3 regions of the Streptosporangium sp. G11 genome follow, and region 3 is predicted to be linked to each of the others. Evidence: riboswitches for the same ligand, from Rfam matches in the RefSeq annotation. Region 3 holds a riboswitch; each other region holds the start of a gene.
The links. A riboswitch is a leader RNA that binds a small molecule or an ion and turns the genes downstream of it on or off. The one in region 3 is predicted to bind S-adenosylmethionine.

Region 1 (10,431 bases), on a different contig from region 3:
GGTGGTGGCCGCCTCGCTGGTCGCCGAGCGGCCACAGGAGGTACAGGCGCTGGTGAAGACCTGGTTCGAGACCCTGGAGTGGATCGCCGCCGACAAGGCCGGCGCCACCGCGATCATGGCCAAGCGGGCGGGGGTGAGCGAGGCCGACTACGCGAGCTACGACGCGGGGACCACGATCTTCTCCCTGGAGGACAACCTCGCCGCCTTCGAACCCGGTGACACCGGCGACCACCTCGGCAACCAGGCCTCCCTGATCGCGAAGTTCCTCGTTGACTCGGGCCTGGCCGACACCGAGCCGTCGCTGGACGGCCTGTTCGAGCCGAAGTTCGTCAGGAGTCTCAAGCCGTGAGCGCTGTGAACGCCCTGAGAGCGGGAGCGCCGTGAGAGCCGAAGGAACCGTGAGAGCGGGAGCGCCGACATGGAGACAACGCCGGGCGACGACCGGTTGCGGCCCGGGCGGGTCCAGCTCGCCCTGCTCGCCGCCCGGAAGGTCGAGGCCCTGATGGGCGCGCGGACCGCGGAGCCCGTCGCGCCTCCCGACGCGGGACGGCGGGGCTGGGAGCCGCTGCCCCGGCGCCCGGACCGGCCGGGACGCCTCCGGAGACGAGGTCCGGGCTCCGGCACCGGGCCGTCAGGAGGGCCGGGCCCGTCCGCCCGGGCCCGCTGGGGTCTGCGAGCGGCCTCGGTGCTGGTCCCGCTCGTCCTCTGGGCCGCCGTCAGCATGGCGGAGCTGGTCGATCCCACCTTCCTGCCCTCCCCGCTGGCCGTCCTGGAGGCGTTCGCGGAGATGCTGGGCACCGGACAGCTGCTCGACGACACCCTCGCCAGCCTCGGCAGGGTCGGGGCCGGGTTCGGGCTGGCGGTGCTGATCTCGGTGCCGCTGGGCGTCGCGATGGGTACCTCGGCCGTGGCGCTGGCTCTGCTGGAACCGGCCGTCGGCCTGCTCCGTTACATGCCGGCCGCCGCCTTCATCCCCCTGCTGATCATCTGGCTGGGCCTCGGCGAGCCCTCCAAGATCGCGATCCTCGTGCTGGGCGTGGTGTTCTTCAACACGCTGATGGTCGCCGACGCCGTACGGCGGGTGCCCGGCGAGCTGGGCCAGGCCGCGGCCACCCTCGGCGCCCGGCGCGGCGAGATCCTCAGGAAGGTGACCTGGCCGTACGCGCTCCCGGCGGTCGTGGACGCGGCGCGGATCAACGCCGCCGCCGCGTGGAACTTCGTGGTGGTGGCCGAGCTCATCGCCGCCGAGTCGGGGCTCGGCTACCGGATCGTCCGGGCCCAGCGGTTCCTGCAGACCGACAAGATCTTCGCGGTGCTCATCGTGATCGGGATCGTCGGGCTGCTGATCGACGTCGCGCTGCGCGTCCTGCGCGATCGTCTCGGGAGGTGGGTGGTGTGAGGTCCGTGCCGTGGAATCGCGTCGGGAGAAGTGGCCGACCGGAAAGGTGGACGGCATGATCCTCGCGCTGCGCGGCGTGGCCAAGGATTACGGGGCCACGCGCGTCCTGGACGGCATCGACCTGTCGATGGAGCCGGGCGAGTTCGTGTGCGTGGTCGGGGCGAGCGGCTCCGGCAAGTCGACGCTGCTTTCGATGATCGCCGGGCTCACCCCGGCGAGTGCGGGATCCATCTCACTCGGCGGGGCACCCGTCACCGGCCCGGGTCCCGAGCGCGGGCTGGTCTTCCAGTCGGGCGCGCTGTTCCCCTTCCTCACCGTCGCCGAGAACGTGGCCTTCGGGCTGCGGCTGCTGCCGATCTCCAGGGCGGACAGGGAGCGGCGGGTCCGCTGGTATCTCGGCGAGGTCGGGCTGTCGTCCCTGGCGGGCGCGCTGCCCCGGCAGCTGTCCGGCGGGCAGCGCCAGCGGGTGGCGATCGCCAGGGCGCTGGCGTGCGAGCCGGCCGTGCTGCTGCTGGACGAGCCCTTCGGGGCGCTGGACGTACAGACCAAGGAGGACATGCAGCTCTTCCTGCGCGAGGTGTGGCGTGACACGGGCACGACCGTGCTGATGGTCACCCACGACATAGAGGAGGCCGTCCTGCTCGCCCAGCGGGTGCTCGTCTTCGCCTGCGGCCCCGGCAGGGTCGCCGCCGAGGTGCCGATCGACCTGCCCGCCTACCGGGCCCTCACGGTCAAGCGCACCTCCTCCTTCCTCGGCCTGCGCGCCACGATCGAGGATCTGGTCCGCTCGCACATGCTGACGCCGGAGAGGGAAAAGGTGTAGAACGATATTCTGTGGCTCTCCGGGCGGGGAGCCCCCGGCGGGCTTTCGAAGGGGGATGCGGGATGGTCGATCTGGTGCTGTCGTCGATCGAGCGGGGCGTGCTGACGCTGACGTTCAACCGCCCGGACCGGCTCAACGCCTGGACCGACGAGATGGGCCGCCGCTACTTCGACCAGCTGGCCGAGGCCGAGAAGGACCCCGAGGTCCGGGTGATCGTGGTCACCGGCGCGGGCAGGGGGTTCTGCGCCGGCGCGGACTTCCAGACGCTCACCGCCCTCCAGGACGGCTCCTACGCGGGGCAGCCCGACCCACGCCCCACCACCTTCCCGACCACGATCCGCAAACCGATCATCGCCGCCGTCAACGGTGCCTGCGCCGGGCTCGGCATGGTCCACGCCCTGCTCTGCGACCTGGTCTTCACGGCCGCCGACGCCAAGTGGACCACCGCCTTCGCCCGGCGCGGCCTGATCGCCGAGTACGGCATCTCGTGGATCCTGCCCCGCCTGGCCGGCCAGGCCAGGGCCATGGACCTGCTGCTGTCGGGCCGGACCTTCACCGGCGCCGAGGCGTACGAGCTGGGTCTGGCCGGCCGGGCGGTGCCGGGGGAGAGGCTGATGGAGGAGACGCTGGCCTACGCCCGCGAGCTGGCAACGCACAGTTCCCCGGCCTCGATGGCCGTGATCAAGCGTCAGATCTGGGGCGACTGGCAGCAGAGCCTGGAGACGTCCGAGTCGGCCGCGACGCGTCTGATGGCCCAGTCCTTCACCCGGCCGGACTTCGTCGAGGGCGTCGCCAGCTTCGTCGAGCGCCGCGCGCCCGGTTTCCCTCCCCTGTAGGCCCTCGCGGGCGGGGCCGGTGGTGTCCCGTTCCGTACGGAACGGGACACCACCGGTGCGGACGCGACGCCGCTGAGGGGCGGCGGGCCTGCTTCCGGTACGGGCGGGGCGCGGCCGTCGAGGGTCAGGCGGGCGGCTTTCCGGTCACGAGCACCGCGAGGCCGTCGAGGATGCGGTCCATGCCGAAGACGAACTCGTCGTCGGGGCCGCCGGGCCTGTCGAAGACCCGGGCTTGGAGAAGCTCGTGGATCTCGGGGAAGCGCCGGGCGTCGGTGAGCCTGGCGAGCGACCGGCCGTAGCCGGACAGCGCCTCCTCGTCGGTGACCTGGGAGGCGTCGAAGGCGTTCTGGAGATCGGACAGGAGCGCCACCTCGGTCCTGACGAAGCCGTTGACCAGCAGCAGCGCCGCCAGCTTCGTGTCCGGGTCCAGTCCGGTGCCGCGCAGGCAGCGCAGCCCGGCCTCCATCCAGGCGACGTGGTTCGGCATGATTCCCGGGCCCGTGATGGGGATGCGCAACGACCAGGGGTGCTCCCGCAGGGCGGCGCGCATGGCGGCGGCCCACCGGTAGACGCCCTGGCGCCAGTCGTCGCCCGGCTCGGGGAGCGGGGGAGGCGGGCCGACCACCGCGTCCGTGATGAGCATGAGCAGGTCGTCCTTGGACGAGACGTAGCGGTAGAGCGCCATCGTGGAGACGTCGAGCTCGGCGGCGATCTTGCTCATCGAGACCGCGGCGAGCCCCTCCGCGGAGCCCACCCGCAGGGCCGCCTCCACGATGTGCTCCAGGCTCAAGGTGCGTTTGGGCCCCTTGCCCGGCCGCTCGCGCAGGCCCCAGGCGATCTCCACGCTCTCCGGCACTTCCATCGCGCTCCCGGGCTTGACCGTCCTTTTCTGTGAGTGTATACCTTACGCAATACCGCGTATGCCATAAACAGTAGAGCGTACGCCATACGCAGGAGGAGTAGTGGAACCAGCGATAGAGGTGGTCGGCCTCACCAAGTCCTACGGCCGGGTCGCCGTCCTGACCGGCGTCGACCTGCGCGTCGCCGGGGGTAGCGTGTACGCGCTGCTCGGTTCCAACGGCGCGGGCAAGACGACGACCGTGCGCACCCTGGCGACGCTGGTCACGCCGGACGCGGGACGGGCCACGGTCGCCGGGTTCGACGTCGTGCGCGACCGCCGTCACGTCCGCCGCGCCATCAGCCTGACCGGCCAGCACGCGGCGGTCGACGAGCTGCTGACCGGCGAGGAGAACCTCCGGATGATGGGCCGCCTGTCCGGCCTGTCACGCGGCGGGGCCCGCCGCAGGGCGGCCGAGCTGCTGGAGCGGTTCGACCTGGTCGAGGCGGGGAAGCGGCGGGTCGGCACGTACTCGGGCGGCATGTGGCGACGCCTGGACCTGGCCGCGGGACTGGTCGGCGCGCCGTCGGTGATCTTTCTCGACGAGCCGACCACGGGACTCGACGTACGGAGCAGGCAGGCGATGTGGGAGGTGATCACCCGCCTCGCCGGCTCGGGCACCACGGTCTTTCTGACCACCCAGTACCTGGAGGAGGCCGACAGCCTGGCCGACAGGATCGCGCTGCTCGACGGCGGGCGGGTGGTGGCGGAGGGCACCGCCGACGAGCTCAAGGCGAGGGTCGCCACCTGGAGGCTGGACCTCGTCCTGTCGGACGCCCGGTCGTTCGCCGAGGTGACGCGCCTCCTCGGGGCGCGTGCCGTCCACACCGATCTCCTCAGGCTGACCGTGGAGGCGGCCACCGACGGGAGCGCCGCGAGCATCCGCGCCCTACTGGACGAGGTGGACCCGGGGCGTTCGGCGGTCGAGAGGTTCACTGTGCGCGGTGCCACGCTCGACGACGCGTTCCTCGCGCTGACGAACAGGGAGCGGGCCGGTGTCTGACCTCGTCGCCTGGCCGGTGATGACCGGTCGCGCCGTCCGCCTGTCGCTGCGCAACCTCGACGCGCTGTTCACCTCGTTCCTGATGCCCGTCCTGGTCATGCTGCTGTTCGTCTACCTGTTCGGCGGCGCGATCCAGACCGGCGTCGACTACGTCACCTACGCCGTCCCCGGCATCCTCGTCATGTGCGCCTCCTACGGCGCCTCCTTGACCGCGGTCGCCGTCAGCCAGGACATGAGCCGGGGGATCGTCGACAGGTTCAGGGCGATGGACGTCGGCGGCGGGGCGTTCCTGGGCGGGCACGTGGCCGCCAGCACCGTGCGCAACCTCACCTCGCTCGTCATCGTGTTCGCCGTCGCGTTCCTGCTCGGCTTCCGGACGGAGGCGGACCTGGCCGGCTGGGCCGCGGCGGTGGGCATCCTGGTGGTGTTCGTCCTGGCCATCTCCGCGGTCTCGGCCGTGGTCGGCCTGCTGTCCAGGACGCCGGAGGCGGCGGGCGGTTTCACCTTCCTCGTGATGTTCCTGCCCTACCCGAGCAGCGCCTTCGTCCCGGTGCGCACCATGCCCGAGTGGCTGCACGGATTCGCGGAGAACCAGCCGGCCACGCCGATCATCGAGTCCGTGCGCGGCCTGCTGCTCGGCCAGCCCGTGGGGAACGACCCATGGAAGGCCCTGGCCTGGTGCGGCGGTTTCCTGCTGGTCTCGGGGCTCCTCTCCGGCAGGCTGTTCCGCCGCCGCGCCCGCTGAGAGCACGGGGGGCGCCGAGAGCGCGGGGGGCGCCGAGAGTGGCCGTGGCGGGGGCACCGAGGGGGCGCCCTCGCCACGGCCGGCCCGTACGGGACGCGTCGCGCCGGAGACCGCCGGGCCCCGGGTGAGCGGGCCCGGCGGTCCGGGTTTCGGGGGCCGGAGCCCGGGTGGCCGGACTTGGGCGACCGGCGTTCAGGTGACCAGGGTGAGCCAGTGCGGCGCGTCCCCGAAGGGGGCGGTGCGGGTGGTGACGGCCTCCATCAGCCAGGCGGCCGAGGCGCGGGCGCTCTCGACCACGTCGGGCGGGTAGGCGTACTTGACCCGGTGCTCCTCGAACTCGTCCTCGTCGTCCAGGAAGACCCGGTTCTGGCGGCCCTTCAGCAGGTTCCGGCGGCTCCGGATCACGTCGAGGTCCAGGTCGACCATGGTGACCTGGCCGTCGCTCCACTCCGGCACCGTGGAGATGTCGCAGTAGATCTCGTGCTTGTGCGGGGCGGCGTTGAAGGCGGCCGTCCACCAGGCGTCGCGGGGGAAGAGCATCACGAACGGGTGCGGACTGGGGATCGCGGGGCCGTCACCCTTGCGGCCGATGGAGTCGGCGAGGCATCCCGTCCACACCCCGTGCTCGTCCTCGCCGAGCAACAGGCCGCGATGGTGCCAGTGCAGTGACCCGTCGTACTTGCGGTAGACCACATTCACACTCTCGTAGGACATTCCCCGACACTAAGGCTTGACAGAGATCTATGTATTTCCTACCTTCTAAATAGGTTAAGAGTGTCAGTGAGAAGCCCCGGCTGGCTGACCGGCAACCCTCGCACCGCGGCGGGGTGCCCCCGGGGGAGACCTGGCGGCACGGTGGGCGTGCCGCAAGCGCGGACCCCTTCACCGGGGTCACCGAGACATGCCCGGGAGTGCCACATGTCGAAGACCAGCACACTGAACCACGCGAGCCCCGTCGACCTCGACACCCACGGCCACTACCGGCCCGGTGGCAGGCCCGGCCCGCGCTACCCCTTCCAGGGGCGGATCGGCACACCCGCCTTCCCCGCCGAGCCGGGGCGCTACCACCTTTACGTCGCGGCCGTCTGTCCGTACGCGCAGCGCGCGGCCATCGTGCGCTCCCTCAAGGGACTCCAGGACGTGGTCTCGCTCTCCTACGTCGACGACGAGCGCGACGGGCGCGGGTGGGCGTTCCGCGAGCGGCGCGGGGCCGACCCGGTCAACGGGTTCACCATCCTGCGGCAGGCGTACGAGGCGACCGAGCCCGGCTTCGACGGGCACGTCTCGGTGCCGGTCCTGTGGGACAGGACGTCCGGCCGCATCGTCAGCAACAACTTCCCCGACATCACGATCGACCTGGCCACCCGGTTCGGCGGCGACCCGGAGGCCGACCTCTACCCCGAGGAGCTCCGGCCCGAGATCGACGAGCTCAACACGAGGATCTACGAGTTCGTCAACACGGCGGCGGGCCGCGTGGCGTCGGCCACCACCGAGGCCGCGTACACCGAGGCGCGCGGGGCCGTGGTCGCCTTCCTGGACGAGCTGGACGCCCGCCTGGCCGACCGCAGGTTCCTGTTCGGCTCGGGGATCACCGAGGCGGACGTGCGGCTCTGGCCGACCCTGCTCCGCTTCGACCTGAGCGACAACCCGGCGGCCAGGATCAGCGAGCGCCCGCTGACCGCCTTCCCCAACCTGTGGGCCTACGCCAGGGACCTGTACGCCCACCCCGCCTTCCGCGAGAACACCGACTTCACCGTCATCTCCCACCGGGAGAGCGAGACCGACGTCTGGCGCGTCCCGGTCGAGCCGCTGCATGCCGACTGGGACCAGCCGCACCGCAGAGCCGCCGTATGAGCGCCTCGATCGCCGTCGTCGGCGCGGGGCCGACGGGCACCTGCCTGGTGGAGCGCATCTGCGCCAACGCCGCCGACCTGCTCGGCTGGCCGTCGCTGGACGTCCACGTGATCGATCCCCACCCACCGGGTGGCGGGCGCGTCTGGCGCCGCGACCAGCCGGACCTGCTCTGGATGAACTCCGCCGCCGCCGACGTGACGCTCTTCACCGACGAGTCGGTGCGCTGCGAGGGGCCGATCCGCCCCGGACCCACGCTGGCCGAGTGGCTCGGCGGCGACCCCGGCAGGTTCGCCTCCCGCCCGGCGCAGAACGGCTACCTCTCCCACGTCTTCCGGAACGCGGTGGCGAACGCCCCGCGCGGCGTCCGGGTGCACGTGCACGCCGCCCGTGCCGTCGACCTCGCCAATGTCTCCGGCGGCCAGGCCGTGAAACTGGAGGACGGTCAGACGATCGAGGCCGACGCGGTGATCCTGGCCCAGGGGCACGGCGACGTGACCCCGACGCGGGAGGAGAGGGCGCTGGCCGATCTGGCCGCGCGCGGGGGACTGCGGTACCTGCCCACCGGCTACGCGGCGGACCTCGACCTGGACGGCATCCCCGCGGGGGAACCGGTGATCATGCGGGGGATGGGGCTGGCCTTCGTCGACCTGATGGTGCTGCTCACCTCGGGAAGGGGCGGCCGGTTCGTCCGCGAGTACGACGGGGAGCTGGTCTACCTGCCCAACGGGCGCGAGCCTCTCCTGTACGTGGGGTCGCGGCGCGGCGTGCCGTACCACTCCAAGACCGGTTACCCCTTCACGGGCGTCCGACCGCCGGTGCCGCGCTTCCTCACCCGCGAGGCGCTGGGCGAGGGGCCGTGGAACTTCCGCCGGGACGTGTGGCCGCTCGTCGCCAAGGAGCTGGCCTTCGCGTACTACCACGAGCTCATCACCGCCCACCCCAAGCGCGCCAAGCTGGGCTGGGAGGAGTTCGAGGAGGGCTTCGCCGCCGAGGAGTGGCGCAGCGCCGGGATGCGCAGGCTGATCCGCTCGGCCGTGCCCCGGCACTTCGACCGGCTCGACTTCGACCGGCTCGACCGGCCGCTGAGCGGCATCCGGTTCGGCGACCAGGCCGGTCTGCAGAAGTGGATGCGCGGCTATCTCTCCGTCGACCTGGAGCGACGCTCCGACCCGTCGCACAGCGCCGACCACGCCATGATCCTCGGCCTGCTCTCCGTCTACGGGGTCCTCGCCGAGCTGGGCATCTCCGACCCGTGGTTCGGCGGGTTCTTCAGCTACGTCGCCAGCGGCCCACCGGGACCCCGGCTGGAGGAGCTGCGCGCCCTGGCCGGAGCCGGGGTGGTCACCTTCCTCGGCGCCGACCTCAAGGTCGACCACCACGACGGGCGCTGGCGGGCACAGAGCCCCACCGTGCCCGGCGGCGTGACGGCCACGACCCTCGTCGAGGCCAGGCTGCCCGCGCCCAGCGTGAGCCGGGCCGTCGACCCGCTCATCAGCGCGCTCCGCGACCGGGGCGAGCTCGACGAGGAGTCGGGCCTGGTGAACGTACGGCCCGCCGACCGCCGCCTGCTCGACAGGACCGGCACCCCGCACCCACGCAGGTTCGCCTTCGGCCCCTGGGTCGTCGGCGGCCGGGCCACCGGCGGCTTCGCCAGGCCCCGCCTCAACGCCCCGCTCTTCCGCCACGCCGACGCCCTCGCCCGGATCGTGCTGTCCGAGGCCGCCGGAACCCAGATAAGGCGACACGTCGCGTGAACCGCTCCGACCGATGCGTCACCGAACCGACCGAGCACATCGCCCAGATGCCCGTCGCACAGAAGTCCGTCGTACAGAAGTCCGCCGTACAGAGGTACGTACAGAAGTTCGTCACACGGAAGCACGTCGTACAGAAGCACGAGGAGAAGAACGTGAAGTTGCGATGGGGCGCCCTTGTGCTCGCCGGAGTGTTGGCGCTCGCGGCGTGCGGAGCCGAGAGCGGGGCCCCGAGCGCGGCGGCCGGTGAGGGCGGCGGTGGCGACGGAGGGTCGCTCGTGTGGGCGGTGGAGACGCAGCCGATCACCTTCAACCCGCACCAGTGGGGGCAGAACAAGGCCCGCCTCCTGGTCCACAACCAGTTCGACGCGCTGATCGCCCGGGGCAGGGACGGCGAGTTCCTGCCGTGGCTGGCCACGTCCTGGAAGGTCTCCGAGGACGGGCTGACCTACACCTTCGAGCTCCGCGACGACGTCACCTTCCACGACGGCGAGAAGTTCGACGCCGCCTCGGTGAAGGCCAACCTCGACCAGCTCGTCTCGCCCGGCTACAACGCCGCGCTCAGCGCCATCCAGCTGCGCAACTTCGACAGGGCCGAGGCGACCGCACCGCACACCCTGAAGATCACGCTGAAGGCCCCCGACGGATTGTTCCTCGACTTCCTCTCCTCCCCGTACGCGGGCCAGGTCTCCCCGAAGTCACTGAAGAACGCCAAGGACCTCAAGGCGGGCGGCGTCGACGTGGTCGGCACCGGGCCGTTCATCCTCGACCGGTTCACCCCCGGCCAGGAGGTCCACTACAAGCGCAACCCGAACTACAACTGGCCGCCCACCGGCTCCGCCCACCAGGGGCCGGCGCACCTGGCCGACATCACGTACCGCTTCCTGCCCGAGGCGGCGGTACGGGTCGGCGCGCTCACCTCGGGGCAGGTGCAGGTGATCGAGGGCGTGCCCGCCACCGAGATCGGCCTCATCAAGAGCGACCCGGAGCTCAAGCTGGAGACCAGCCTCAACTCGGGAAGCGCGTTCTCCTACTACTTCAACGTCTCCCGCCCCCCGTTCGACGACAAGCGGGTCCGTGAGGCCTTCCGCGACGCCGTCGACGTGGACGCCGTGCTCAACT
Region 2 (10,431 bases), on a different contig from region 3:
CGGATCGGGCACACCGGGAGCGTACGGGACGCGCCGGACGGCCCGCGGACCTGGCTCACACGGTGATCCGGCCTGCGGCGCGCCAACGCGGCGTCGACAACGATCGTGTAAATCGGTGACAGAATGTAGTCATGAATTCACTCGAAGCGTCAGCGCGAGTCGATCTCGTTCCGCCGCCCCGGCGGGTAGCGTCTGAGAACGTGTGGCTCACCTGGCGTGCCGCGATGGAGCATGCGCTCTACGGCGAGAGCGGCTTCTATCTCCGGGAGCGCCCCTCCAGCCATTTCCGGACCTCGGTCGGGGCCTCCCCCGTCTTCGCCGAGGCCGTGCTGCGCGAGCTGGCCGCGATCAACGAGGCGCTCGGCGGTCCCGAGGTGCTCGACCTGGTCGACATCGGCGCCGGCGAGGGCGGGCTGGCGGCCGGTGTGCTCGCCGCGGCGCCGCCCGCCCTCCGGTCGAGGCTCCGGGTGACCGCGGTCGACCTGGCGCCCCGGCCCCCGGCGCTGCCCGAGGAGATCGTCTGGGCGCGGGCCGCGCCGGACGGGATCCACGGGCTGGTGATCGCCAACGAGTGGCTCGACAACATCCCCGTCGACATCGCGGAGCAGACGGCCGACGGGCCCCGGCTGGTCCTGGTCAACGTCACCGACGGTGAGGAGCGGCTCGGCGGCAGGCCCTCCGAGGCCGATCTCGCGTGGCTGGACCGCTGGTGGCCGATGCGGGCCCCCGGCGAGCGGGCCGAGATCGGCAGGCCGCGCGACAGGGCCTGGGCGTCGGTGATCGTACGGCTGGCGCGCGGCCGGGCGATCGCGATCGACTACACCCACGCCCTGGAGGACCGGCCGCCGTACGGCACGCTGGCCGGCTACCGCGACGGGGCGTTGGTCGCGCCCGTGCCCGACGGCTCGTGCGACATCACCGCCCACGTGGCGCTCGACGCCTGCGCGGCCTCCGGCGAGAGCGCCGGAGCCGTCACGACGGCGCTGACCACGCAGCGCGAGGCTTTGCGCGCCCTCGGCGTCACCGGGAGCCGTCCAGCGGTCGAGCAGGCCGGAAACGATCCGCGCGGCTACCTGCAGGCCCTCGCGAGGGCCTCGGAGGAGGCGGAGCTCATCGCCGCCGGAGGACTCGGCGGGTTCGGCTGGCTCTGCCAGAGCCGTCCCTGACCCGCCGAACCGCCGCCGTCGTTCCGATGGGCCCGCGATCCGCGGCGAACGGAGGGGCGCGCCGATCGTCACCCGCTTCATGCGTGACGTCGCCCGCGTCGCCCGCGTCGCCCGCGTCGCCCGCGTCGCCCGACCGTGCGCTCCGGCCGGGCCGGTTCAGACCCGTACGTCGAGGGAGGTGAGACCCCGGATGACGTAACCCGGTCCCCAGGAGGGCTCGGTGACGAGTTCCATCTTCGGTGCCTTGCGCAGCAGGGCGCCGAACGACTCGATCAGCTCGACCCTGGCCAGCGGTGCCCCGAGGCAGAAGTGGATACCGGCGCCGAAGGAGATGTGCGGGTTGTCGGCCCGGCCCACGTCCAGGCGGGCGGGGTCGGCGAAGACCTCGGGGTCGCGGTTGGCCGAGCCGAACAGCAGCGCCACCTCGGTGCCGCGCGGGATGTCGATCCCGCCCACCGAGACGTCCTCCAGCACCCAGCGCTCGAACATCTGCAGTGGGGTGTCCCAGCGCATCAGCTCCTCGACCGCCGTGGGCAGCAGGGCGTGGTCGGCGCGGAGCCGCTCCAGTTCGGCCGGGTTGCGGAACAGCGACCACCAGCCGTTGCCGGTGACGTTGACGGTGGCCTCGTGCCCGGCGTTGAGCAGCAGCACGCAGGTGCCGACCAGCTCCTCCTCGGTGAGGCTGTCGCCCTCGTCGGCCACCAGGGCGAGCGCGCTGATCAGGTCGTCACCGGGATCGGCCCTGCGGGCGCGGGCCAGCTCGACGAGATAGGCGGAGAACTCCTCGGCCGCCCGTACGGCCGTGCGCTGGGCCTCGACCGACGGCTGGAGCTCGTACATGCCGCAGATGTCGGCCGACCAGGGCCGCAGCAGGTGCCGGTCGGCCTCGGGCACGCCGAGCATCTCGGCGATCACGGTGACCGGCAGCGGCTCGGCGACCTCGGCGATCAGGTCTCCGCCGCCGCGCTCGACGAAGACGTCCACCAGCTCCCCGGCCATGCGGGCGACCTTGGGGCGGAGCGCCTGGACCATGCGGGGGGTGAACGCCTTCGACACCAGCCGCCGGAGCCTGGTGTGCACCGGCGGCTCGACGTCGAGCATCCCCGCCCTGATCACCCGCCAGAACGGGTCCTGGAACTCGGGGTCGTCCGGCCTGCCGAACTCCTGGTGCGAGGCCACGTGCAGGTAGGAGCGGCCGAGCCTGCGATCTCGCAGCAGCGCGTTGACGTCGGCGTGCCTGGCCACCAGCCACTGGCCGGTCGGCTCGAAGAAGCTGACCGGCCGCTCCCGCCTCAGCTCGTCGTAGACGTCATAGGGGTGGGCGACGAATTCCGGATTCCAAGGATCAAAGCGCACGTAAGCATCGTAATCCCGCGCTAGGAGCCTGCCCGTCCGTCCGGCCTTCCCCCCTCGACCTGCTCGTCCGCCCGGCCCGCCGGAGCCTTCCGGCCCACCGGGGTCTCCAGGGTCTCCTGGGTTTCAGAACCAGCCTGCTCATCCGCCTCGTAGCGGGCGCGCAGCTCGACCGGCTTCCGCCTCGCCTTGCCGCGCATCCGGATGTTCAGCAGCTCCACCAGCAGCGAGAACGCCATCGCGAAGTAGATGTAGCCCTTGGAGATGTGCTGCTCGAACCCCTCGGCGATGAGCACGACGCCGATCAGCACCAGGAAGGACAGCGCGAGCATCTTGATGCTCGGGTGCCGCTCCACGAAGCGGCTGATCGGCCCGGAGGCGACCAGCATCACGATGACCGAGACGATGACGGCCGCGATCATGACGCCCAGCTCGTCGACCATGCCGACCGCGGTGATCACCGAGTCGAGCGAGAAGACGACGTCGAGGATCATGATCTGGATGATCACCGAGGTGAAGGACGAGGCCACCCTGCCCTCGGAGTGGTCGGACTCGCCCTCCAGGCTGCCGTGCATCTCGTGGACGCTCTTGCCCAGCAGGAACAGGCCGCCGAGTATCAGGATCAGATCGCGCCCCGATATGCCCTGCCCGAAAACCTCGAACATCGGCTCTGTGAGCCTCACCACCCACGACAGCGCCAGCAGCAGCAGGAGGCGGCTGAGCAGGGCGACGAGGAGGCCGAGCTTGCGCGCCCTGTCGCGCTGAGCGGGCGGGAGCTTGCTCACCAGGATCGAGATGAAGATGATGTTGTCGATTCCCAGGACGATCTCCAGGGCGACAAGGGTGAAGAACCCTATCCATATCTCCGGGTTGGTCACCCAGTCCATTGCTTTCTCCTTCGTCGTCCGGTGCTCGAACGCACCGTCGTCCAGCTGGCTGAATGCTTCTTCGGCTGACTGCCAGGACGACCGGGGAAGGCCCTGAGTTCCTTCCCTCTCATCACGCTTCGCTGGCAAATTCACCGGGCGCTCCCCGGAGCGCCTCTCCGGAGGCGATATCGGGTTGATCACGTTTCGGACTTGCGGGGCACCGCGGGGAGTCGGTTATAGTTCCCCCGTAGGTCATGAGTGCCAGTGACAAGCCCCGGCTCGCTGGCCGGCAACCCTCGCGTCCGCGGCGGGGTGCCCCGGGTGAGGACCTGGTCCGGCACGAGGTGTGCCGGGCAAGCGCGGGCTCCAGGCACCTATGCCATGGGTTGGGGTCCGATGACCTCGAAGGAGCCATGGCGTGTCCACCCTGACGATCTTCACCCCCGCGAACACCGCGAACCCGGCGAACACCACGTCCACCGTGTCCACCGTGTCCACCGCCGCCCCCGCCGTCCTCCCCGCCGTCCCGGTGACCGTCCCCGAGACCCGCGCGTCCGACGACCGGCCGATCCCGGCCGTGCTCGGCTCGGACCTGGAGGTCCCGGTCAGGGGCGGCAGGCTCGTCCGCTACGCCAACCTCGACTACGCCGCGAGCGCCCCCTGTCTGGAGCCGGTGAGCGCCGCCGTCGCCGCCGCGCTCCCGGCATACTCCAGCGTCCACCGTGGCGCCGGGTACGCGTCCCAGCTGACCACGGCCCGCTACGAGCAGGCCAGGCACACGGTGCGCGCCTTCGTCGGCGCCCGTCCCGACGACTCGGTGATCTTCACCCGCAACACCACGGACGCGACCAACCTGCTGGCCCGCAGCCTGCCCGAGGGCACCACCGCCGTGGTCTTCGACACCGAGCACCACGCCTCGCTGCTGCCCTGGGAGCGGGTCGTCCGGCTGGCGGCCCCCGCCTTCCCCGGCGAGGCCGTCCGCGCCGCCGACGAGGCCCTGGCCTCGATCGACGGCCCCAAGCTGCTGGTCGTGACCGCCGCCTCCAACGTCACCGGGGAGCTCTGGCCGATCGCCGCGCTGGCCCACATCGCCCACCGCCACGGTGCCCGCGTCCTCGTCGACGCCGCGCAGCTCGTCCCGCACCGCCGCCTCAACCTGACGGCGCTCGACCTGGACTACGTGGCCTTCTCCGGCCACAAGCTCTACGCGCCGTTCGGCACCGGCGCGCTGATCGGCCGTTCCGACTGGCTGACCGACGCCGAGCCGTACCTGCGGGGCGGCGGCGCGGTGAAGGCCGTGAACGACGACGGCGCCGAGTGGTACGACGACCCCGAGGCCCGGCACGAGGCCGGAACCCCGAACGTGCTGGGCGCCGTCGCGCTCGCCGCGGCCTGCGACGCCCTGACCGCCACCGGCTGGACCCCGCTGGTCCGCGAGGAGGAGCGCCTCCTCGGGCGCCTGCGCGCGGGCCTCGCCTCCGTCCCCGGCGTCCACGAGCTGTCCCTGTGGGGCCCGGACCACCCGCGCGTCGGCATCGTCTCCTTCGTGGTGGACGGCTTCACCGCCCGCGAGGTCGCCGAGGCCCTGTCCGGCGACTACGGCATCGGCGTCCGCGACGGCAAGTTCTGCGCCCACCCCTTCGTACGGCACCTGCTGGGCGCCAAGGACGGCGGCTGCGACGACGTCACCGCCTCCGCCGTCCGCGCCTCCATCGGCATCGGTACCACCTCCGAGCACGTCGACCGGCTGATCGGCGCCCTGCGAGATCTTGCCTCGCGCGGCTGACGTGACAGCATGGCCCTATGACTGAAGGCGCACCCCGTGAGCTGAGCGTGGGGCTGGGGGCCGGAGCCGAAGCCGTGCGGGGGGCGCACGGCAAGGAGCTCGCGACCGAGGACATGATCCTCAACATCGGGCCGCAGCACCCGTCCACGCACGGTGTGCTGCGGCTACGGCTCACGCTGGACGGCGAACGGATCGGCTCGGCCGAGCCGATCGTGGGCTACATGCACCGGGGCGCCGAGAAGCTCTTCGAGGTGCGCGACTACCGGCAGATCATCGTGCTGGCCAACCGGCACGACTGGCTGTCGGCGTTCGCCAACGAGCTCGGCGTCGTCCTCGCGGTGGAGCGGATGCTCGGCATGGAGGTGCCGGTCAGGGCGGTCTGGACGCGCACGCTGATGGCCGAGCTCAACCGGGTGCTCAGCCACCTGATGTTCCTGGGGTCCTACCCGCTGGAGCTCGGCGCGATCACCCCGGTCTTCTACGCGTTCCGGGAGCGCGAGACCCTCCAGGCCGTGATGGAGGAGATCTCCGGCGGGCGCATGCACTACATGTTCAACCGGGTCGGCGGCCTCAAGGAGGAGATCCCCGAGGGCTGGGCGGGCCGGGTCTCCCAGGCCGTGGCCGACGTGCGGCGACGGCTGCCCGACATCGAGAACCTGATCGCCGGGAACGAGATCTTCCTCGCCCGCACGCGCGGCGTGGGCGTGCTCGACCGCGAGACGATCATGCAGTACGGCGTGAGCGGCCCGATCGCCCGCGCCTCCGGCGTCGACGTCGACCTGCGCAGGGACGAGCCGTACCTCGCCTACGGCGAGCTGCCGGTGAAGGTCGTCACCCGCTCGGCGGGAGACTGCCACGCCCGGTTCGAGGTGCTGCTGGAACAGGTGAAGGTCTCCCTCGACCTGGCCGACGCCTGCGTGGAACGGCTGCTCGACCTGCCCCCTGGGCCGGTCAACCAGCGCCTGCCCAAGGTGCTGAAGGTTCCCGAGGGCCACACCTACGCCTGGACGGAGAACCCGCTCGGCCTCAACGGCTACTACCTGGTCTCGCGCGGGGAGAAGACACCGTGGCGGATGAAGCTCCGCTCGGCCTCCTTCAACAACGTCCAGGTGCTGCGCGAGATGCTCCCCGGCCACCTGGTCTCGGACATGGTGGCCATCCTGGGCTCGATGTTCTTCGTCGTCGGCGACATCGACAAGTAAGGCACGGTTGGAACCGCATGATCGAACCCGGCGGGGAGCAGGAGAGGGCGACCCCCTCGGCGCCCCCCACGCCCCCCGCGTCACCCTCCCTGAAAACCCCCGGCACCCCTGCCGAGACCACCGCGACCTCGGACCCCGTACCGCCCGAGGCTCCCCCGGCCGCGGACGGGCCACGGCGGGACCGGTACGTCGACTGGCTGCGCGCGTTCAGCCTGATCGTCGTGGTCGTCTGGCACTGGGCGTTCACGATCCTGCAGTGGGGACCCGACGGCCCCTCGCCGACGAGCCCGCTGGGCTTCACCTCGGGCCTGTGGATTTTGACGTGGCTGCTGCAGGTGCTGCCGCTCTTCTTCTACGTGGGCGGGTACGTCCACCTGCTGTCGTGGAACCGGGCCTGCGAGCGCGGGGTCGGCATCGGCACCTTCGTGTGGCGGCGCATCCGGAGCCTCGCGATCCCCGCGCTGGCGCTGGCCGGGACCTGGATCGTCTTCGGCGCGATCGTGACGCGGGCGTTCGGGATCGAGTGGATGGACCGGGTGGTCCTGCTCGTCATCAGCCCGCTCTGGTTCATCGGTGTCTACCTCGTGCTGATCGCCCTGCTGCCGATCTCGCTCTGGCTGCACCGGCACTACGACGTGCTGGCCCTGATCTGGCTGGCGGGGGCGGCCCTCGTCGTCGACGTGCTGCGGCTGCGCTACGGGTACGAGGCCGCGGGCTGGCTCAACATGATCATCGTCTGGGGACTGGCCCACCAGGCCGGATTCTTCTACGACAGGGTGGTGGCGCTGCCCCGCCGCTTCGACGTCGCCATCCTGTGGACCGGGCTGTTCGCCCTGTTCGGCCTCGTCTACTCGGGCATCTACCCCGGCTCGATGGTGGGCGTCCCCGGCGACAAGCTGTCCAACATGGCGCCGCCCACCTTCGTCATCGTGGCACTGCTGATCTTCCAGATCGGCCTGGTGGAGGTGCTGAGGCCGTCCATGGAACGCCTGCTCGAACACCCCAGGTGGCAGCGCGTGAACGAGACGGTCAACCGCTTCGCGCTGCCGCTGTTCCTGTTCCACACGACCGGCATGGCGATCTGGGTGGCGCTGACCTGGTGGCTGGCGGGCGGCGGGCCCGGGGAGGGCGTGCGGCCGGACCTGTTCTGGTGGCTGGAGCGCCCGCTCGCCGTCGCCGGGGCGCTGGTCTGCACCCTCCCGGTCATCATGCTCTTCGGACGCCAGTGGACGGCACGGCGACGACGCTAGCGCGCCCCCTCGACCCTTCGGTTCCTCCGCGCCGGACGGCGAGGCGGGGCCGGCGCCGGGCGCGGCACCTCAGCGATCGCCGTCCGCGGAGTCCTTGGGCACCTTGCAGCAGTGTTCCAGGTACAGGGCCGAGCAGACCAGCAGCACGCACACCAGCAACGACCCGCCGGTGATGAAGAAGTCGCGGCGGGGGACCTCCTGCTCCAGCAGCTCCACCGTATAGAGGGTGAACCCGGCGAAGATCCCGCCGAAGACCGCCCCGCCGTACGCGGAGGCCTTGGCCAGGGCGGCCAGGCGGGCCACGGCCAGGGGCTCGACGGGCTTGGTGTCGGGCTTGCGCTCGATCCTGGCCTTCGTCATCCACCCGCTGTAGAACTCGCCGACCGCCAGCAGCAGCACCGTCGGGATCGCCGTCCACGGCACGGTCGGCAGATCCGAGTAGAGCGGTTTGAGGAGCGCCCAGGTGAGGATCGTGAACACGAGGAAGATCCCGACGAGCACGCCGGGGCGGGTTGGCTTCACGCGGGCCTCTGGAGGATCAGGTCGGGGCGGGGCCGTACGTAGCCCTGGTCGAGGCCGGCCAGCAGGTCGGCCACCCGGCTCCCGGACAGGACCGCGCCCGGGTCGGCCCGCACCCAGGGAACCAGCACGAACGCGCGCTCGTGCGCCCTGGGGTGCGGCAGCGTGAGATCGGGGTCGTCCATGACGACGTCCCCCACGGTGATCAGATCGACGTCCAGCGTGCGCGCTCCCCAGCGCTCCACCCGGACCCTGCCGAAGGCGTTCTCCACACCTTGAGCACGATCGAGGAGCGCCCGAGGTTCCAGCGCGCTCTCGGCGATCACCACCGCGTTGAGATAGGCGCCCTGCTCGGGGCCGCCGACCGGGTCGGTCTCGTAGACCGGCGACACCGCGACGAACGTGAGATCCGGCTTCTCGAAGAGGGCGCCGAGCGCGCCCCGCAGGGTGTCGAACCGGTCGCCCAGGTTGCTGCCGAGCGCCAGGACCACCCTCATGCCCGGCCCCGGGTGATCGTCACGATCACGTCGTCGAACGGCAGCGGGATCGGCGCGGCGGGCTTGTGCACGCTCACCTCCGCCACCTGGACGAGCTCACGGGCCAGGCAGACGTCGGCCAGGCGCTGGGCCAGGGTCTCGATCAGGTCGACCGGCTCGCCCCGCACGACCTCCGCCAGGTCCTCGGCGAGCTCGCCGTAGTGGACGGTCTCGGTGAGGTCGTCACCGGCCGCCGCCGGAGCCGTGTCGAGGAACAGGGTGACGTCGACGACGAACTCCTGGCCGAGCTCCCGCTCCGCCGCCAGCACGCCGTGCCGCCCGTGCACCCGCAGCCCCCTCAGGCTGATCCGGTCGGCGACCGTCCTGCCGGCCGCGCCCGGTGGCAGGCCGTACGTCGCGTCCCCGAACGAGCTCAGGGCCGGGTTCTCCAGCGGATTCCGAAGCGAGCCGCCGACCGGCTCATCGGCCGAATCGCCGATCAGGTCGCTGACGCCGTCGTCGATCCGCAGGGGCGCCCCGGCGTGGGCCCGGAATCCGCCCCCCTCCGGGGAGTCGCCGTGCCCACCGGGCCGCTCGTCCGCCACAAGATCGCGACTCCCACCGGGCCGCCCGTCGTCCGCGGGAAAACCGCCGTCCCCGCCGGACCGCTCACCGGTGCGTTCGCTCACGCGGCTTCCTCCTCCTCGTCCTCGTCGTCGCCCTGCAGCACGGGCGAGCCGTGGTGCAGCCAGAGCCGCCACCCCGCCGACGTCCGCACGAAGGTGTTGCTCGCGACCACCTTTCCCGCCGCGAAGCTGGAATCACCCTCGTCGCCCGCGGTGAGGATGTTCTCCTCGCAGGTGAGGATGGCGACATCGCCCAGGACCATGACGCGGACGTCGGTCAGCACGAACTGGATGTAGGGCGTGTTGGCCATGATGAGCGCCCACGAGCGCAGCACCTCCTGCCGGCCGTTCACGATCGGCCAGCCGGGATGGACGCAGCTCACCTGCTCGCCCTCGATGTCCTCGGCCCAGATCTCGGTCATCCGGTCGAGGTCGGCGTCCTCGATGGCGGTGTAGAACGCCTGGTTGACCGTCTCGACGGCGGTGGTGTCGACGCTCATGATCTCGCTCCCTGAACTGCGGCAGCCACACGGACGGCGTCCGCGTTCGGACGGACGTCGTGCACACGCGCGCACCATGCCCCCGCCTGCGCGGCGAGCGCGGTCACGGCGAGTGTGGCGTCGTCACTGCGACTGAAGGGGCGCGGAGTGCCGTCCGGGTCGGCCAGGAGGCGACCCAGGAAGCGTTTCCGCGAGGCCCCGACGAGCAACGGGTAACCCAGCTCTCCGAGCCTGTCGAGGCCCGCGATCAGAGCCCAGTTGTGTTCGGGGTTCTTGGAGAAGCCCAGCCCCGGGTCGAGCACGATCTGCTCCTCCGCCACCCCCTCGGCCAGCACGGAGGCGACCCGCTTGGCGAGCTCCTCGCGCACCTCGGTCACCACGTCGCCGTACACGGCCCTGCGGTCCATGGCGTGACTGTGCCCCCGCCAGTGCATCACCACGTACGCCACGCCGGAGGCGGCCACGACCCTCGGCATCGCCGGGTCGGCCAGCCCCCCGCTGACGTCGTTGACAAGTTTCGCCCCGGCCTCCACGGCCATCTGGGCGACCTCGGCCCGCATGGTGTCGACGCTGACGGTGACGCCCTCGCGGCTCAGCTCCCGGATGACGGGCTCGACCCTGGCCAGCTCCTCCTCCAGCGGCACCCGCGCGGCGCCGGGCCTGGTGGACTCGCCGCCCACGTCG
Region 3 (10,431 bases):
CGCGAGCAGCACGGCCAGCACGGGGGTCACCAGCAGGGCGGCCCGCCAGCCGAAAGCGCTCTGCGCGGCGGCGCTGACCACGAACGGGACCCCGATGCCGACGATCACGCAGACGGCGTTGGCCTCGCTGATCGCCGCCGGGCCCGCGGGGCCGTGCCGGTCGTCGAGCGCGGCCATGCCCGAGTACAGGGTGATCGAGGACATCCCGCTGGCGACGCCGTACCCGAGCAGGGTGACCGAGAGCGTGGTGGGGGCCGCCGCGACCAGGAGCGTGCCGGCGCTCATCCCGGCCATCCCGGTCCAGATGACGGCCCGGCGGCCGATCCTCCCGGTCAGCCAGGGCAGGGCGAGGCCGGTGATGATGCCGCCGACGGCCATCGCGGTCCCGTGCAGCCCGGCGACCGCCTGGGACACGCCCTGGTCGAGGCGGAGCAGCGGGAGCGCGGAGCTGAGGCCGTACAGGTAGGTGGCGAAGACGCCGAGCTGAAGATAGATCAGCAAGGTCGCGCGGTCGCGGATCAGCCGGACGGGCGCGATCGCGGTCAACTCGGTCCCCCTGTGCACCAAAAAACTGAAATAACCGCAAAAACTATCTCATACCGGGCTAAAGCTGCTTAGTGCCCCCAAGTCGCCACGTGGGCTGTTATTCGAGGGCGTCGAGCTGCTCGGCGAACCACCGGTGCGGGGGGAGGGCGGTCGCCGCCGCGGCCAGCAGGACGCCCCTCCTGGCGCGCTCGTCCGAGGGCATCGCCAGGCCCTCGTACAGCGCGGCGGCCGTGGCCGAGACGTCGTAGGGGTTGACCGTCAGCGCGTGCTCGCCCAGCTCGGCGGCGGCACCCGCCTCCCGTGACAGCACCAGCGCGCTGTGCGGCGACAGGATCGGGCCCTCCTTGGCCACCAGGTTCATGCCGTCGCGGATCGGGTTGACCAGCAGCACGTCGGCCAGCCGGTAGGCGGCCAGCGAGCGCGGGTAGTCGTCGTCGACGTTGAGGATCAGCGGGTCCCAGTCCTCGGTGGCGTACTCGTCCTCGATCTCCTCGGCGCAGCGCTGCACCGCCGCGGTGTACTCGCGGTACTCGGGCAGGTCGTGCCGGGACGGGTAGGCGAAGGCGAGGTGCGTGACCCGGCCGTGCCACTCCGGGTGGGCCGAGAGGAACTGCTTGTAGGCGACCAGGCCACGCACGATGTTCTTCGACAGCTCCGTCCTGTCGATCCGCACGATCAGCCTGCGGTCGCCCACCTGGGCGCGGAGCGCGGCCATGTGCGACTCCACGTCGGGCTCGGACGCCCTGGTCCAGAGCGCCTTGCCGTCCACCCCGAGGCTGTGGGTGCCGATCCGGGTGGTCCTGCCCGCGTGCGTGACCGTACGCTCTCCGCGGTCGACCCGTGCGCCGAGCACCGTCTCGCAGCAGTCCATGAACGCCCCGCCCCAGCGGTCGGTCAGGAAGCCCGCGTGGTCGGCGCCCAGGATGCCTTCGAGGAGCTCGGTCGCGACGTCGTCGGGGAGCAGGCTGAAGTATTCGGGCGGGGCCCACGGCGTGTGCGAGAAGTGCGCCACCCGCAGGTCGGGGCGCTCTCCCCTGAGCATGGCCGGGACCAGGCTCAGGTGGTAGTCCTGCACCATCACCCGCGCCCCGTGCGAGCCCTCCTCGGCCAGCGCCATCGCGAACGCCTCGTTGTAGGCCTGGTACGACTCCCACTCCCGGCGGAACCTGGCGTCGAAGTACGGCCTGTTGGGGGTGTCGTAGAGGAGGTGGTGGACGAACCAGAGGGTGGAGTTGGCGACCGCGTTGTACGCGCGGTGGAAGGTCGCCGGGGGGATGTCGAGCATCCGCAGCGCCCCGGTGTCGTAACCCGCCTGGTCGAGCCGGCCGCCGGGCGCCAGCCGCACCGCGCTGCGGTCGCCGTCGGACAGCGCCGCGCAGACCCACAGGACGTTGAGGTCCTTCGCGACCTCGGACAGGCCGGAGACCAGGCCGCCACCTCCCCTGCGCATGGAGAGCGAGCCGTCCTCGGAGAGGGTGAAGGAGACGGGGCCGCGGTTGGAGGCCACCAGGATCGCGCTCATGAGATCCCTTCACTGGCTAGGGACACGCCTGTCCTGAAGGTTAACCGGCACTTCGCCGGGCTGTCCTCGCTCTTCAGGTCGACGAAAGAATGGCGTCCATCGAATTGTGTCAGCTCTTATCAGCAGGTGAAGTGACGAGCCCCGCTGTATCAGCCTTTTTGTGGCGGGGAGGGAGGGTCACCATCCGCGACCCCCGACCGTAGGATGTCCAGCGACCGTGACCGCTGATGGGGGCCCGTGATGGCGCTGGACGAGACGACCGAGGACCTGGCCCGATCGGCAGCCCAGGGTGACCACCGAGCGCTCGGTGAGCTGCTGAAGCGGATCGAGCCCGCCGTGCTCAGGCACTGCGGCCGGATCCTTCCCTTCCGGCAGGACGCCGAGGAGGCCTCCCAGGACACCCTGCTCGCGGTGGCACGCAACATCGGCCGCTTCGAGGGGCGTGCCCGGTTCAGCACCTGGCTGCACATCGTGACCGCCAACTGCGCCAGGACCACCTACCGCTCGCTGAAGCGCCGCGCCGCCGAGCAGAGTTCCGACGAGCTGCCGCTGCAGAAGCCGGACGTCGCCCGGGTGAGCGTGATCGCCGGGTCCCGGCTGGACCTGCTCGACGCGATGGAGGCGCTGGAGGCCGAGAAGCCGGACCTGGCCCAGGCGCTGGTGCTGCGCGACATCTGCCAGCTCGACTACAACGAGGTGGCCGAGCAGCTCGGCATCCCGCTGGGCACCGCCAAGTCGCGCATCCACCAGGCGCGCAAGTACGTCCAGGGCGCCCTGGGCGACGCCTACGGCTTCTGACCGGCCGTCCGCCGCGTGCCTCGCGGCCTGCGGCCCGGCTCCGGTTGTCCGCTGGATAACACGCCATGTCTCGCTCAGTGAGACATGAGGTCAGGAGTGCGGTGTGGCGGGGTAGAGTGCTTAGGACCTGCGCGTCAGGTTTCCAACTGAATATTTGCTCATCCAGAGGGGTGGAGGGACCGGCCCTGCGAAGCCCCGGCAACCATCCCGGTTCAAGACTCGTGATCTGAACGAGGTCGGCCGGGACAGGTGCCAATTCCGGTCTGTGACCAGGGTGGTCCGCAGACGAAGATGAGGGAAAGGCCTCGCTTCATGGCGCTCGCAACCACTGAGAACACCACTACCACCTCCTCCGAGCGTGCCGACGACGCGCGCGACCGGCGCTTCGGCCCCGCTGTGGCCCTGTCCTGCAGGGAATGTGGTGCCCGCTACGACCTCGGTCCCAGCTTCGCCTGTACCGAGTGTTTCGGGCCCCTTGAGATCGCGTACGACTTCGGGCGTGTGACCCGGGAGCAGATCGCCGAGGGGCCGACCAACATCTGGCGCTACCGTTCGCTGCTGCCCGTCCCGGCGGACGTGGCCTCCAAGCCCAACATGGCACCGGGCTGGACCAAGCTCGTCAACGCCGGAAACCTGGCCCGGGAACTGGGCATCCGCTCCCTGCACGTGAAGGACGACTCCGGCAATCCCACGCACTCCTTCAAGGACCGCGTGGTGGCCATCGCCGTCGAGGCGGCCCGCAACTTCGGGTTCCACACCCTCTCCTGCTCCTCGACCGGAAACCTGGCCGGCGCCGTGACCGCCGCCGCCGCGCGGGCCGGGCTGGACGCCTGCGTCTTCATCCCCTCCGACCTCGAGCAGGCCAAGATCGTCATGGCCTCCGTGTACGGCGGCAGGCTCATCGGCATCGAGGGCACGTACGACGACGTGAACCGTTTCTGCTCCGAGCTCATCGGTGACGAGATGGGCGACCAGTGGGGCTTCGTCAACGTCAACCTCCGGCCGTACTACGCGGAGGGCTCCAAGACGCTGGCCTACGAGATCGCCGAGCAGCTCGGCTGGCGCATCCCCGACCAGATCGTCATCCCGGTCGCGTCGGGCTCGCAGCTCACGAAGATCGACAAGGGCTTCAAGGAGCTGATCGCGCTCGGTCTGGTCGAGGACAGGCCCTACAAGATCTTCGCGGCCCAGGCTGAGGGATGCTCCCCGGTCTCCGCCGCCTACAAGGCGGGCCACGACGTGATCCGCCCGGTCAAGCCGAACACGATCGCCAAGTCGCTGGCGATCGGCAACCCGGCCGACGGCCCGTACGTCCTGGACATCGCCCGCCGCACCGGCGGCGCGGTCGAGGACGTCACCGACGCCGAGATCGTCGACGCGATCCGGCTGCTGGCCAGGACCGAGGGCATCTTCGCCGAGACCGCCGGAGGCGTCGTCGTCGGGGTGCTGCGCAAGCTGGTCGCCTCGGGCAGGCTCGACCCCGACGCCGAGACCGTGGTCCTCAACACCGGCGACGGTCTCAAGACCCTCGACGCGGTGGCCGCGGAGGCGCGACCGACCGCGGTGATTCGGCCTTCTCTTGACGCATTCCGTGCGGCTATCGCCTAGAAATCGTGAAAGGTACTGAATTATGAGCGTTTCTGTGCGGATTCCGACGATTCTCCGGACTTACACCGGTGGTGCCGCCGAGGTGAACGGAGAGGGGGAGACCCTGCGCGATGTTCTTCAGAAGCTCGACGCGGACTTCCCGGGGATCGGCGCCCGGATTCTTGACGAGGCGGGAAAGATCCGACGTTTTGTCAACGTCTATGTGGGGGATGAGGACGTCCGTTTTGTCGACAACCTCGACACGGCCACGCCCTCCGGTGTTCAGGTCTCCATCATCCCGGCGGTGGCCGGAGGCTGATTCTCCCGCCCCTGCGCGGCCCTGACCGCATCCGCAGCGCCTCAGGGGCGCCCGTCACCCCACGGCACCCGCCCGGCTCCGGCCGGGCGGGTGCCGTCTTTTATGACGCAACCTCACATTTGAGGCGAGGATGGATAATGTAACCCTTGTCTAACTAATAGTGATGGCGAAACTTTGCTCTCGTACTAAAAGCTCTTGTAAAGAGGTAGTTTGGTGCTTGACTCTGTTGCCCTACCGCTTCCCACAGGTATGGTCGGAACGATCGACGGGGCGAAGTCCGTCCCGGAGATTGAGGACTTCGCGAGAGGAATGGGCGTCGTCCTTAAGACCAGTAAGAGGAGTCGCAAGTGGCGCAGGGCACCGTCAAATGGTTCAACGCGGACAAGGGCTACGGCTTCATCGCGGTAGACGGTGGTAAGGATGTGTTCGTCCATTACTCCGCGATCATGATGGATGGCTACCGTGCCCTCGAACAGGGCCAGCGGGTCGAGTTCGAGATCACCCAGGGCCAGAAGGGTCCCCAGGCGGAGTCCGTGCGGGCGGTCTGACGTAGCCGTTTCGTGAATTCGCAGGGAAGAGCCGGTTGATCCCGCGGTATCGCAGTCCGCTGGATCCTCACCGCCTAGGCCCGGCTCGCCCCCCCCATCGGCGAGCCGGGCCTTCGTGTCGCACGGGCCGCGGAGTCGTGCGCGGCGGAGTCGTACGCGCGCACGAAGGTCGTACAGCTTCGCGCAGAGGTCGTACGGGATGTGAGAAAAGGTGCGAAACGCGCCGGTGTGACACGGAACCCACCGGCGTGACGCGGGCCGCGCCGATGGTGACGTGTCGCGTACGCCGACGTGACGCGGTATCTACGCAGGCATGACGCGGAGCCGACGTCCCTCACCACGCGGCCCAGGTCAACGGATCGTGGCTTGCACTCGTCGGGGTAGAGTGCTAAACACATTGTTGGCACTCACGCATAGAGAGTGCCAATCCTGGATCGAGGCGATGGGGCCCGCCGAACGGAGTCGTGGGCCCACATGCCGTCGCGGGCGTCGGCTCGGTCCGGTGTAAGCCACCCTGTCTCTGGGAGGTCTAGCCGTATGGCAGCCAAGATGATCGCGTTTAACGAGGACGCCAGGCGCGGTCTCGAGCGCGGTATGAACCAGCTCGCGGACGCCGTTAAGGTGACCCTCGGCCCCAAGGGCCGTAACGTCGTTCTGGAGAAGAAGTGGGGCGCCCCCACCATCACCAACGATGGTGTCTCCATTGCCAAGGAGATCGAGCTCGAAGACCCGTGGGAGAAGATCGGGGCCGAGCTCGTCAAGGAGGTCGCCAAGAAGACCGACGATGTCGCCGGTGACGGCACCACCACCGCCACCGTGCTCGCTCAGGCTCTCGTACGTGAGGGTCTCCGCAACGTCGCCGCCGGCGCCAACCCGATGTCCCTGAAGAAGGGCATCGAGGCCGCCGTCGAGCGCGTGTCGGAGGAGCTGTCCAAGCTTGCCAAGGACGTGGAGACGAAGGCGCAGATCGCCTCCACCGCATCCATCTCCGCGGGCGACCCGCAGATCGGCGAGATGATCGCCGAGGCGATGGACAAGGTCGGCAAGGAAGGCGTCATCACCGTCGAGGAGAGCAACACCTTCGGCCTCGAGCTTGAGCTCACCGAGGGCATGCGCTTCGACAAGGGCCTCACCTCGATGTACTTCGTCACCGACCCGGAGCGTATGGAGGCCGTCCTCGACGACCCCTACATCCTGGTCGTCAACTCGAAGGTCTCCGCCAACAAGGACCTGCTCCCGGTTCTCGACAAGGTCGTGCAGGCCGGCAAGCCGCTGCTGATCATCGCCGAGGACGTCGAGGGCGAGGCCCTGGCCACCCTGGTCGTCAACAAGATCCGCGGCCTGTTCCGCTCGGTCGCCGTCAAGGCGCCGGGCTTCGGTGACCGTCGCAAGGCCATGCTGGGCGACATCGGCATCCTGACCGGTGCCCAGGTCATCAGCGAGGACCTCGGTCTCAAGCTGGAGTCCACCACCCTGGACCAGCTCGGTCGTGCCCGTCAGGTCATCGTCACCAAGGACGAGACCACCATCGTCGACGGTGCCGGCGACCCCGAGCAGATCGCCGGCCGGGTCAACCAGATCCGCGCCGAGATCGAGAACACCGACTCCGACTACGACCGCGAGAAGCTCCAGGAGCGTCTCGCCAAGCTGGCCGGCGGCGTGGCCGTCATCAAGGCCGGTGCGGCGACCGAGGTCGAGCTCAAGGAGCGCAAGCACCGCATCGAGGACGCCGTTCGCAACGCGAAGGCGGCCGTCGAGGAGGGCATCGTCCCCGGCGGCGGCGTGGCGCTGCTGCAGGCCGGCGCCAAGGCGTTCGACAAGCTGGAGCTCTTCGGCGACGAGGCCACCGGTGCCGCGATCGTCAAGAAGGCTCTGGAGGAGCCGCTCAAGCAGATCGCCGTCAACGCCGGCCTTGAGGGCGGCGTCGTCGTGGAGAAGGTGCGCAACCTTCCCCCGGGTGAGGGCCTCAACGCCGCCACCGGCGAGTACGTCAACCTGTTCGAGACGGGCATCATCGACCCGGCCAAGGTGACGCGTTCCGCTCTGCAGAACGCGGCGTCCATCGCGGCGCTGTTCCTCACCACCGAGGCCGTCATCGCCGAGAAGCCCGAGAAGGCCGGAGCCGCCCCCGCCATGCCCGGCGGCGGCGACATGGACTTCTAAGTCCACGCGCTTTCGAAAAAGAGGCGACCCCGAAGTGCTGGGGCCGCCTCTTTTTGTCGTGTCTCCCCGTGTCTCCCTGCGTCTCCCCGTGTCCGTCACCGGGCTCCCCGCCCGGCCCCCGCTCCCGTCGCCGCGCGACGGCCGGTGCGCGGGCCCGAGGCTAGCCGAGCTGCGCGGGCAGCGGCCGGGAGTGCAGGACGGTCAGGGAGGTGACCGCGCGGGTCAGGACCACGTAGAGGCGGGCCAGGCCCCGGGGTTCCGCGTCGACGATGTCGGCGGGTTCGGCCACGATCACGTGGTCGTACTCCAGGCCCTTGGCCAGGGAGGCCGGGATGACCAGGAGACGGTGGTCCTCGACAGTGTCGGGGCTCAGTACCCGGTGCTCCAGGTGGGCCAGGGCCCCGGACGCGGCGCCCACCGAGGCGTCGGGGACGATGACGCCGATCGACCCCTCGCGGGCGAGCGCCTCCTCGGCGGCGCGGGCCAGCGACGCGGCCAGGTCGGGCGCCCGGCGCACCGACAGGGAGCCCGCGCCGGGCCGCAGTGACCGGGGGGCGGCCAGGTCGGGGGCGACGGAGGGCAGCAGCCTGGCCGCGTAGTCGAGGACCTCGCGGGGCACGCGGAAGCCGAGGGTCAGCTCGGTGACCGCGCCGCCCTCGAAGCCGAGATGGGTCAGGACCTCGGTCCAGGAGCGGGCGGACCAGGGCGTGGTGCCCTGCGCGAGGTCGCCGAGCACGGTGGCCGAGCCGGTGCGGCAGCGCCGCCCCAGGGCCCGCAGCTGCATGGCCGACAGGTCCTGGGCCTCGTCCACGACCAGGTGGCCCAGCGGGGTGGTCCGCTCGATCATGTCGGCCAGCTCGTCCATCAGCGCGCCGTCGGCCGCCGACCACTTGGCCGAGCGGAAGGACTTGGCGGGCTTCGCCCACAGCAGCAGCGACTGCTCCTCGGCCGTGAGGTCGTCCTTGGCGGCGGCGGCGAGGAAGGCGGGGTCGCTGAACAGCCGGTGGAGCACCTGCTGCGGGGTCAGCTTGGGCCAGACCAGGTCCACGAGCTGCTTGACCGGCTTGGACCTGGCCACCGCGTCCTGCACCCGGTCGTCGGGCGACTCGCCGCGCTGCTCCATCCGGACGAGCACCAGGTGGGCGAGGCGCTGGGCGAGCGTGGCGCGCCCCGGGCCGTAACGGGTGGTGCCGCGCAGCGCGGCGACGATCTCGCGGACCTCGTGGTCGGCCACCCGGTAGCGGTTGATCCCCTTGGTGAACAGCACGCCCTCGATGGGCTTGACGACGTGCATCCACAGGGCGCGCCCGAGCACGGGGACGATCCTGGCGTCGCCCTTGATCGTGCTCGTGGCGGGGTCCTCGGGGGTGGAGTGGTCACCGAGGATTCCGGCGGCCGTGGTCTGGTCGACCTTGACCTCGCCCAGGGCGGGGAGCACGGAGGAGATATAGGAGAGGAACGCCCGGTTCGGGCCGACGATCATCACCCCCGACCTGGCGAGCCGCTCGCGGTGGGTGAAGAGCAGGTAGGCCGCCCGGTGCAGGCCGACGGCGGTCTTCCCGGTGCCGGGGGCGCCCTGGACGCACACCGTCTGCCCCAGGTCGGAGCGGACGATCTCGTCCTGGTCGGGCTGGATCGTCGCGACGATGTCGCGCATCGGGCCCGAGCGCGGGCGCTCGATCTCCTCGGTGAGGATCCTGCTCTGGGCCAGGGCGGCACCGCCCTGGTCGAGGCGCTCGTCCTCGTAGGCGGTCAGGTCGCCGCCCCGGTAGCCGAACCTGCGGCGCAGGGCGACGCGCATCGGGTCGGACGGGCTGGCCTGGTAGAAGGCCCGCGAGACCGGGGCCCGCCAGTCGATGACCAGGGGGCGGCTGCTGTCGTCGTGGACGTGCCTGCGCCCGACGTAGACCGTACCGGGAAGGTCGTCTCCCGCCTGGCGGTCGAGGCGGCCGAAGAACAGGGGCGTGCCGGAGTGGTCGGCGAGCGCCTCGACGCGCTGGTCCAGCAGCGCCTGCAGGATCTGCTGGGAGACCCAGTCTCCGGCGGCGTCGGAGGAGAGGGAGCGGGCGTGCTCGCGCATCGCGCGAAGCGCCGCCCTGGAGGTGGCGAGGTGCTCGCGCTCGGCGGCGAGGATCCGGGCGGGGTCGTCGGTTATGTCGGGGGCCAATTGATGTGCGGGCACGCTGAAGCGCCTCCCATTCGGTAAACGGAGGTGGTGGTCATCGGGCAGCGAATCGACCAGCCTAGCGGCGGTCCCCCCGCGTCTCAAAAGGATTAACGGCGGACTGGGAGGCGGTGGCCGCGGGTACCCCAACGATCGTGCGGATCTCGCCTGTCATCCCGGTCGTCGCCACTCTTCTCCTGGCCGCGCTCTGGGGGTTTTCTGTGTTCGCGGGCTGGGGGTTCGAGGCCTTCTGTTCCGACCGCGGCTGCGCGGAGAGGCTGGGCGGGGTGGTCAGGCTGTCGTCCCTGTTCGCGGTGGTCGCGGCCTGCTGCACGGTGGGTGCCCTGCTGGCACCCAGGACGCGGAGCGATAAAAAACGTTTTACCGTTCTGATGGCCGCCGCGGTGACCGCCTGGGTGATCGCCGAGGGCATTCTCTTCGCCGGCGGCCTGATCATTCGGTAATCACCCTGACACCCTCCGTAATTCTCCGCTGAAATGGCGAAAAAGCGAGGCGAACATGGTGACTCCCACAGATCATGGGGGTATGTCGCCAGTGGCCTTGAGGCCTAGCGAGGGGGTGGTTTGTTTGTCGAAAGCCCGCGGGATTTCGTGGACCTGACACAAATTGACGACGTGTTCGCCATGTGGGGTCATTCTCCGGCGAGCACGTCGTCCGCGTCGATGATCTGATACGCGTACCCCTGCTCGGCCAGGAACCGCTGCCGGTGGGCGGCGAAATCCTGGTCCACCGTGTCACGGCTGACCACCGAGTAGAAGCGGGC

Region 1: another riboswitch for S-adenosylmethionine. It lies ahead of ACSDR0_RS32015 (glutathione S-transferase C-terminal domain-containing protein); the one in region 3 lies ahead of thrC (threonine synthase).
Region 2: another riboswitch for S-adenosylmethionine. It lies ahead of ACSDR0_RS13455 (aminotransferase class V-fold PLP-dependent enzyme); the one in region 3 lies ahead of thrC (threonine synthase).

The regions. Positions count from the first base shown of each region.
Region 1 is NZ_JBPJUQ010000044.1:49,924-60,354, reverse strand. It holds gene ACSDR0_RS32055 (ABC transporter substrate-binding protein) at 1-349, shown strand, start outside; gene ACSDR0_RS32050 (ABC transporter permease) at 419-1,399, shown strand; gene ACSDR0_RS32045 (ABC transporter ATP-binding protein) at 1,410-2,222, shown strand; gene ACSDR0_RS32040 (enoyl-CoA hydratase) at 2,285-3,058, shown strand; gene ACSDR0_RS32035 (TetR/AcrR family transcriptional regulator) at 3,183-3,920, opposite strand; gene ACSDR0_RS32030 (ATP-binding cassette domain-containing protein) at 4,021-4,959, shown strand; gene ACSDR0_RS32025 (ABC transporter permease) at 4,952-5,704, shown strand; gene ACSDR0_RS32020 (DUF402 domain-containing protein) at 5,897-6,418, opposite strand; SAM riboswitch class IV at 6,471-6,583, shown strand; gene ACSDR0_RS32015 (glutathione S-transferase C-terminal domain-containing protein) at 6,623-7,558, shown strand; gene ACSDR0_RS32010 (FAD/NAD(P)-binding protein) at 7,555-9,312, shown strand; gene ACSDR0_RS32005 (ABC transporter substrate-binding protein) at 9,309-10,431, shown strand, end outside.
Region 2 is NZ_JBPJUQ010000010.1:153,904-164,334, forward strand. It holds gene ACSDR0_RS13440 (SAM-dependent methyltransferase) at 201-1,166, shown strand; gene ACSDR0_RS13445 (cytochrome P450) at 1,323-2,522, opposite strand; gene ACSDR0_RS13450 (TerC family protein) at 2,543-3,406, opposite strand; SAM riboswitch class IV at 3,639-3,754, shown strand; gene ACSDR0_RS13455 (aminotransferase class V-fold PLP-dependent enzyme) at 3,807-5,174, shown strand; gene ACSDR0_RS13460 (NADH-quinone oxidoreductase subunit D) at 5,192-6,376, shown strand; gene ACSDR0_RS13465 (acyltransferase family protein) at 6,394-7,626, shown strand; gene ACSDR0_RS13470 (DUF3180 domain-containing protein) at 7,696-8,148, opposite strand; gene folK (2-amino-4-hydroxy-6-hydroxymethyldihydropteridine diphosphokinase) at 8,145-8,642, opposite strand; gene folB (dihydroneopterin aldolase) at 8,639-9,028, opposite strand; gene ACSDR0_RS13485 (nuclear transport factor 2 family protein) at 9,307-9,747, opposite strand; gene folP (dihydropteroate synthase) at 9,744-10,431, opposite strand, start outside.
Region 3 is NZ_JBPJUQ010000014.1:143,541-153,971, reverse strand. It holds gene ACSDR0_RS16805 (MFS transporter) at 1-564, opposite strand, end outside; gene ACSDR0_RS16800 (alpha,alpha-trehalose-phosphate synthase (UDP-forming)) at 644-2,068, opposite strand; gene ACSDR0_RS16795 (RNA polymerase sigma factor) at 2,309-2,866, shown strand; SAM riboswitch class I at 3,022-3,164, shown strand; gene thrC (threonine synthase) at 3,179-4,474, shown strand; gene ACSDR0_RS16785 (MoaD/ThiS family protein) at 4,497-4,772, shown strand; gene ACSDR0_RS16780 (cold-shock protein) at 5,120-5,320, shown strand; gene groL (chaperonin GroEL) at 5,858-7,483, shown strand; gene ACSDR0_RS16770 (HelD family protein) at 7,644-9,665, opposite strand; gene ACSDR0_RS16765 (hypothetical protein) at 9,803-10,111, shown strand; gene ACSDR0_RS16760 (DNA repair helicase XPB) at 10,300-10,431, opposite strand, start outside.